Linked DNA regions of Natranaerobius thermophilus JW/NM-WN-LF. Each later gene encodes a partner of the first gene's protein in a complex. Links are inferred from orthologs where the notes say so. Each region holds a gene or a part of one and is shown on either strand. Other genes may lie near its edges. The genes, in order: uvrA and mfd.

Region 1 (3,727 bases):
TCCCGCATTGGGATAAGGTCCAAAATAACGACCATGTTTACCCATTCGCCTGGCAATGATCAAGCGCGGGTAATCTTCTTCTGTAGTTATTTTTAGGTAAGGATAATTTTTATCATCCCTTAAGCTCACGTTATATTTAGGGCGATACTTTTTAATTAAATTATTTTCCAATATTAGCGCTTCTAACTCGGAATCAGTAACAATGGTTTCTATATCAGAAATCTTAGGGGTCATCACCTGTACTTTGACAGCTTTATTACCGGAATTAAAATATGAACGGACTCTGTTTTTTAGATTAATTGCTTTTCCCACGTATATCACGCGACCTTGCTTGCTTTTCATTAAGTATACGCCAGGTTTTTCCGGTAGATTTGCTAGTTTTTCTTGTAAGTCTTCTCTGGTCACTGTTACTTCCCCCTACAGCTATTATATTGGATTTAAAATATATTCTTAAAGTTATATTATATCATAACACTGTTATTGGTTTAACCGTATTTAAAAAAGCGGGAAGGCTGCCCAAAGGCTAAGCCGATTCCCGCTTTTTAAGAATCTCTTCTAAAAACTGTCCGGTATAGGATTTTTCATTTTGAGAAACTTCCTCAGGGGTGCCCTGGGCAATTATACGCCCTCCTTCTGAACCACCTTCAGGACCTAAATCGATAATATGATCTGCAGTTTTAATCACATCCAGATCATGCTCTATTACAATTACCGTATCTCCATTATTCACAAGTCTTTGTAAAACTCCCAACAATTTTTTAACATCGGCCATATGAAGGCCTGTAGTTGGTTCATCCAAGATGTATAGGGTACGTCCATTGCTTCTACGGCTAAGTTCAGAAGCCAATTTCACACGCTGTGCTTCTCCACCAGAAAGCGTGGTAGCTGGTTGCCCCAGTTTGATATAGCCCAAACCCACATCTGCAACTGTCTGTAATTTTCTTCTTATCTTGGGTATAGAAGCAAAGAACTCAAGGGCTGTATTGACATCCATGTCTAAAACGTCAGCAATAGTCTTACCTTTATATCTGACCTCAAGAGTCTCTCTATTATATCTTTTACCTTGACAGACTTCACAGGGAACATAAACATCGGGTAAAAAGTGCATCTCTATTTTTATAATCCCGTCTCCCTTACAAGCTTCACATCTTCCACCTCTCACATTAAAACTAAATCTACCAGGTTTATAACCTCTCATCCGGGCTTCAGGAGTTTCGCTAAAGATTTCCCTGATATGATCAAAAACACCTGTGTAAGTAGCCGGATTAGAGCGAGGAGTTCTGCCAATAGGAGATTGGTCAATCTCTATCACCTTGTCCAGATTTTCTATTCCTTTTATTTCTTTAAAATACCCTGGTTTCTTTCTTGCTTTGTGAAGTTTGGCAGCCAAACCTTTATACAGGACTTCATGAATCAAAGTACTTTTTCCCGAACCGGAAACTCCAGTTACACAATTAAGTATTCCCATGGGGATTTCTACATCAACATTATCCAGATTATGGGCTGCCGCTCCCTTAATATCAATTGACTTACCGTTTGAGCTCCTTCTCTTTTGTGGTGTCGGGATCACTTCTTCACCTTGTAAAAATTTACCTGTGATTGAGTCTTTTTGGTCACAAATATCATCTATTGTTCCCTGAGCTACTACATGTCCACCATCACGACCTGCCCCAGGGCCAATATCTACCAAATGATCTGCTCTTCTAATGGTAGTCTCATCATGCTCTACTACAATCAAAGTGTTTCCAATATCTCTTAGATTCTCTAAAGTCCTTATCAAACGTTCATTATCCCTCTGATGTAGGCCAATACTAGGCTCATCAAGGATATACAAAACTCCGGTTAAACTTGAGCCAATCTGAGTTGCCAATCTTATCCGTTGAGCTTCCCCACCACTTAAAGTTCCAGCAGACCTTTCCAGGGTCAAGTATTCAAGCCCCACGTCTTTAAGAAATTTTAGCCGTTCATTTATCTCTTTAAGAATTAGGCGGGCAATTTTCCATTCTTTATCAGTTAATTCAATATTGGTAAAAAAGTCTAAAGCTTCTTTGACGGTCATTTCCGTAACCTGACCAATATTCATGTCTCCAACTTTAACGGCTAGACTCTCGGACCTCAACCTTTTACCGTTACAGTGACTACAAGGAATCGAAGCCATATAAGATTCTATTTCTTCCCTAAATCTATCTGAATTTGTACTCTTATAATGGCGAGATAAATTCGGTATAATACCTTCAAAAACTCTGCTTCCTTCATACCAACGACCACGACCTGTTCTAAAACTAAATGAAAACTTCTCGTCTCCTGAACCGTACAAGAGAAGATTCTGTTCTTCTTTAGATAACTCTTCAAAAGGAGTATCCATATCAATCCCAAAACTTTGGCAGACGGCCGTCAACAAATTAAAGAAATACCCATCTTTATTTTTACTCCAAGGCAAAATTGCACCTTCATTTATTGACATGCTTTTATCAGGCACTATCAAATCTATATCAAATTCTCTCTTTTCACCAAGACCATCACAATGAGTACAAGCACCGTAAGGACTGTTAAAACTGAACATCCTAGGAGCTAACTCTGGGAAACTAAAACCGCATTCAATACAAGCATATTTTTGGCTAAATAATAGTTCGCGTTCTTCATCTAAAACATGGATATTAACAAGACCATCGGCAATGCTTAAAGCACTCTCTAAAGAGTCGGCCAATCTATTTTGAATACCTGATTTCATTTTTAAACGGTCAATCACTATTTCAATTGTATGCTGCTTATTTTTTTCAAGATTTATTTCTTCTGATAGTAATTTAATGTCTCCATCAATTCTTGCTCTAACATATCCGCTTTTGCGAGCATCTTCCAAAACTTTTTCGTGTTGACCTTTCCTCCCTCTAACTATAGGAGCCAATATCTGGAATTTTGTCCCTTCGGGAAGAGTAATGATTTGGTCCACCATCTGATCTACAGTTTGCTGGGTAATTGGTTTATGGCAGTTAGGACAGTGTGGACGCCCTACTCTAGCATAAAGCAATCTGAGATAATCATAAATCTCTGTTACCGTTCCCACTGTCGATCTTGGGTTTTGGCTGGTTGTTTTTTGATCTATTGAAATAGCCGGGCTAAGTCCTTCTAAATAATCAACATCCGGTTTGTCCATTTGTCCTAAAAACTGTCGAGCGTAAGCGCTTAAAGATTCCACATATCGTCGCTGACCTTCGGCATATATAGTATCAAAAGCCAAAGAACTCTTCCCCGAACCGCTTAAACCTGTCATAACTACAAATTTATTTCGTGGAATTTCCAAATCTACATTTTTTAAATTGTGCTCACGTGCACCTTTTATTACTAATTTGTCCTGCATGGGACAACACTCCTCTAATAAAAATAGTTAATTAAAAGAATTTTCATTGATTAACATCGATGGATGAAAGAAGGTCTGTCTACGGATCGGACCCAACTAAACTATTGAGCAGTTTTTAACTCCATGATTAAATCTCTTAATTCCGCTGCTTTTTCAAATTCTAATTCCTTCGCTGCCTGTTTCATTTCTTCCTGTAATTTAGCGATTAACTCTTTACGTTCTTTGGCACTCATTTCTTGAATGTTTTCTGGTGTAGCAGCTTCAGTTTCGTCCTCTGCAGATCTAGTAGCTTCAATTACATCATGTACTTTCTTTTGAACAGTTTGTGGTGTGATATTATGGCGCGCATTAAATTCAATCTGCTTTTCT
Region 2 (4,431 bases), 2.1 Mb from region 1 along the record:
ATCTTCAGCTTCTTGATAGTAGGGATGATCTGCTGAATCTTCAATTTTCACTGATTGCCGCTCTTCCATAGCCCTATCCACAGCAGGTGATAGTGGACGATTTAAAAATTCTTTTTTTGCAGTCCCAGCAACTGAGATAATCATATCTCGATCAGATATACATGCTATATGTCCGGTAGTTTCATGAATTGATTCAACATATTCCTCTGCAAATTCTCCCAATTCACCTATTGGAGAATATTTTTTTAATATCACTTCCCCTTCTCGGTCAACGAAAATCTCCAGGGGATCACCTTCTCTTATTCTCAAAGTCCTTCTGATTTCTTTTGGTATAACTACCCTGCCCAGATCATCTATTCTGCGAACAATGCCGGTTGCCTTCACAGTTTTACCTCCTTTATTGGGGTACATTATTGGTTGCAACAATTAGTATTTATTTAGCTGGTGCTTTTTATACAAGAAAGACAAAATCATCCTCAGTTTCAGTTACGCTACCAACTCTAGCAAAGATTCGGCAACTTTATTGATCATGTCCATTAAACCCGAATCTTTTAAGTTTTTAACGTTTACTTTTAAGGTTAATCCATCTGTTTGAGAAGAAACTGTGATTTTCCCAGGGAATTTTGTAGTTAATTTTATTAAATTTTCCCCACTAATTTTCTGACGAGGATCTAAGTCCAAGTGTACCCAATAGCCTTGCCTGGTAATAGAAATGATACCTGTTTCCCGGGCAAGAACTTTCAGGCGAGTAATATCTAGCAAGTTTTTAACTTCTTGAGGTAATGAACCAAATCGGTCTTTTAACTCCGTTTCCAAGTCATTAGCTTCACTATAGGAGTTAATACTTCTTGCTTTTTTGTAAATAGTTATCTTTTGTTCATGATCAGAAATATAAGTTGTTGGTAAATAAGCATTAATATTCAACTCCACTTTTACTTCTTCTGGTTTTTCAACTTCAGTTTTGTCATCTTGAATCTTGGTGGTTTCTTCTTGAGTTTGACTTTCCTGAGAAATTTCTTTAATAGCATCTTTCAGCATTTTTGTGTACATATCAAAACCTACGGCCATAATATGTCCATGTTGTTCTGGCCCTAGTATATTGCCTGCTCCCCGAATTTCTAAGTCACGTAAAGCGAGCTTAAAACCAGACCCCAGTTCTGTAAACTCTTTGATTGCTTTTAAGCGTTTTTCTGCTTCTTGTGTTAATACTTTATCTTTCTGATAAGTTAAATATGCATATGCCATTCGATTACTTCTTCCTACTCGGCCCCTTAACTGGTATGGCTGGCTTAAGCCCATACGATCTGCATTATAAATTATGATTGTATTAACATTTTGAATGTCTAATCCAGCTTCTACTATGGAAGTAGACACTAGTACATCATATTTACCTTCGTAAAAGTCTAACATAACTCGTTCCAATTGTTTTTCGGGCATCTGACCATGAGCAACACCTACTTTGGCATCAGGCACCCAATCAGCTACTTCCTTTGCTACTTTATTTATACCCTTCACTCTGTTATGAACAACATAAACCTGGCCTTCTCGGCTAATTTCCCTGTTAACGGCTTCTCTAATTAATTGAGGAGAATGTTCCATAACATAAGTTTGTACAGGAAAGCGTCCTTCCGGAGGAGTTTCAATCACACTTAAATCTCTAACTCCAACTAAAGACATATGCAAAGTTCTTGGAATTGGCGTAGCTGTCATAGTCAACACATCTAAATTCTTTTTAAGCATTTTAATTTTTTCTTTATGTTGAACTCCAAATCGCTGTTCTTCGTCTATTATTAATAAACCTAAGTCTCTAAATTTGACTGATTTATTTAACAGTTTATGTGTTCCAATGATAATCTCAGCATTGCCTTCTTTCATTTCTTCTTTAACTAGTTTCTCATCCTTTTGACTACTAAAACGGCTTATAACACGAATATCAACAGGATATGGTGCAAACCTCTCTTTAAAAGTTTGGAAATGTTGTTGTGCTAAAATGGTTGTTGGTACTAAGACACAGACTTGTTTCCCCTCCATGACAGCTTTGAAGGCTGCTCTCATTGCTACTTCTGTTTTCCCGTACCCTACATCCCCACATAATAATCTGTCCATAGGTTGTTCAGATTCTAAATCCTCCTTGATCTCAGAAATGGCCTTTTTTTGGTCCGGAGTTAGCTCATAAGGGAAATAATCTTCAAACTCTTTTTGCCATGGTGTGTCCTGGCTAAATGCGTATCCCTTACGCGAACTTCGTTCGGCATATAATTTTAATAAATCCTCTGCCAACTCTTTGACTGAAGATTTTACTCTTTGTTTTACTTTTTGCCATTCACTACTTCCTAGAGAATAAAGCTTAGGAGGTTTTCCTTCCTTACCAACATATTTTTGAATCTCATCAATTTGTTCTGTGGGAACATACAGGCTGTCATTCCCGGCATATTTGATATGGAGATAGTCTTTATACAAGCCACCGACTTCTAACGTTTTTATTCCCATATACTTGCCGATTCCATGTTTTTCATGAACTACATAATCTTCAACTTGAAGTTCACGATAATCAGATACTTTCACTGCTTTATCTTCTGACTTATCACGTTTTCTGCTACGTATTTTCTTCTTTTGATGTCCCCATAAATCTCCATAAGTAATTACCGCTAATTTACTTTCCTGTAATATAAAACCACTTTTTAAATCTCCTACAGCAATAACAACTTGATTTTCTGTTTTAGTATTACCCTTCTCCACAATAGTCGCACCGATTTCTTCCTTCTTTAAATTTTCATATAATGTTCTAGCACTTTCCGGGGTAGGTGAAAACAAGATGATGCGATAATTGTTATTCATCCACTGTTTCATTTCTTTTAGAAAAAAATCCCACTGACCATAAAACTGATTCATTGACTTAACTGACATATTAGTAGCCTGGGACACATTTTCAAATGGATTCTGGCGTAAAAAATTAGCAGAATAAATTGTATCAAAGGGGTTTCCTGACAACACATCTTCAATAGAATAAAATAAATTACTTTCTCCAGGAAGAATTTTACCTTCTTCAATTAGAGATTCCGCTAATTCTGTTATTTCATTATTATAAAACTCGTCACTTTCTTTAATCCTATTAGGCTCATCAACCCAAAACAAAGAGTTTGTTGGTAAAAAATCTATTATCGTACCATAATTTTTTGGGTAAAAATAAGATAAATATCTATGAAAATGAGGTAATGAGATCCCGTTTTCTAAGGAACTTAAATCCCTGTTGATCCTCTCTTCTAATTCCTCGGATCGATCAGTAATTCCATCTTTCATTAATTTACCTTTTTGTAGCTCAAATTCACGAGTCAGTTGATTCAATGCCTGAGATAAATTAGTATTATCTCCTATTACAAGCTGACTTCCTGGTCCAACTACCAGGCTATTATACTCTTTTAAAGATCGTTGAGTTGCTAGGTCAAAAGCTCTAATTGACTCTATCTCGTCATCAAAAAACTCTATTCGGACAGGTAGTTCGCTTGCCACAGGGAAAACATCAATGATGCCTCCTCTATGACTAAACTGCCCCTTTTGTTCAACCATAGAAGTATTTTCATAACCTAATCCTGTAAGTTTTTCTGCAATCATAGTTGGAGAAAGCTTTTCATTCCCAACTTCAAGGTTAAGAAATGTCTGTTTTACAACTTGAGCGGGAGATAGCTTTTCTTTAGCAGACTTCAATGAAAATATATAAACAGCAGATTTTTTACTTAACATAGCTTGTAGGACCTGGGCTCTTTCGTTATTTACATCTCTACTTTGCCAGGCTAGTTCAAAAGGATATACTTGATGCTCCGGATAGATATAAACTTGTTCTTTGTCCAACAGTGTAACTAAATCTGAATATAAGCTTTCCGCTCTGTAATTATCATATGTTATTAGAGTGATTGGCCGGCCATAAGCTCTAAACAATCCTGCCAGTATTAATGGAAATTCACTTCCGCTAATACCTGATACCATCTGCTTAGTACTCCGCTTACGCCTAGGAGAAAAATCTTCAATAATATTTTGTAAACTATTTTCATAAGGAATTATGTCAACCAAATAGCTCATATCTGTCCCCCCGCTAATTTACGGATTTATATAATAAGCTTTGTTGATAACTTTGATAACTTAAGATAATATTTAGATATTTTTAAGGATTGAATTGATTTCTAGGAAATTATATGCTTAACTTTTCCATATGTCAACTATTTTAAAGTCTTTTCCTGGTTAATACTTAAAATCAAGGAATTCCATCCTATATGTACTACAGCGCCTAAGATAATACCTAAAATCAAATATCCAGTCAATCTATAGATCCCCAAGGTCACACTCCCAAAAAAAGAATGACCAATAATAGAAGCCATGCAAGCTCCCCAGCTTCTATCGACATACAAATCTTTTAAACCTTCTGCTATCCCAATG

The links.
Region 2: the proteins of uvrA (region 1) and mfd are in contact, whole or in part, in a crystal structure (PDB 4DFC), measured with the Escherichia coli proteins. The link is inferred for Natranaerobius thermophilus JW/NM-WN-LF from one-to-one orthologs.

The regions. Positions count from the first base shown.
Region 1 is NC_010718.1:2,148,583-2,152,309, forward strand. The notes cover bases 324-3,727. They hold uvrA (excinuclease ABC subunit UvrA), read right to left. Parts: upstream 3,359-3,727; coding sequence 524-3,358; downstream 324-523. Other genes in these bases: uvrC (excinuclease ABC subunit UvrC), read right to left, coding at 324-405; uvrB (excinuclease ABC subunit UvrB), read right to left, coding at 3,460-3,727. Outside these bases: more of uvrC, read right to left, coding at 1-323. UniProt on the Escherichia coli protein: The UvrABC repair system catalyzes the recognition and processing of DNA lesions. UvrA is an ATPase and a DNA-binding protein. A damage recognition complex composed of 2 UvrA and 2 UvrB subunits scans DNA for abnormalities.
Region 2 is NC_010718.1:80,737-85,167, reverse strand. The notes cover bases 287-4,394. They hold mfd (transcription-repair coupling factor), read right to left. Parts: upstream 4,078-4,394; coding sequence 487-4,077; downstream 287-486. Other genes in these bases: NTHER_RS00380 (hypothetical protein), read right to left, coding at 4,215-4,394; spoVT (stage V sporulation protein T), read right to left, coding at 287-384. Also shown: more of spoVT, read right to left, coding at 1-286; more of NTHER_RS00380, read right to left, coding at 4,395-4,431. UniProt on the Escherichia coli protein: Couples transcription and DNA repair by recognizing RNA polymerase (RNAP) stalled at DNA lesions. Mediates ATP-dependent release of RNAP and its truncated transcript from the DNA, and recruitment of nucleotide excision repair machinery to the damaged site.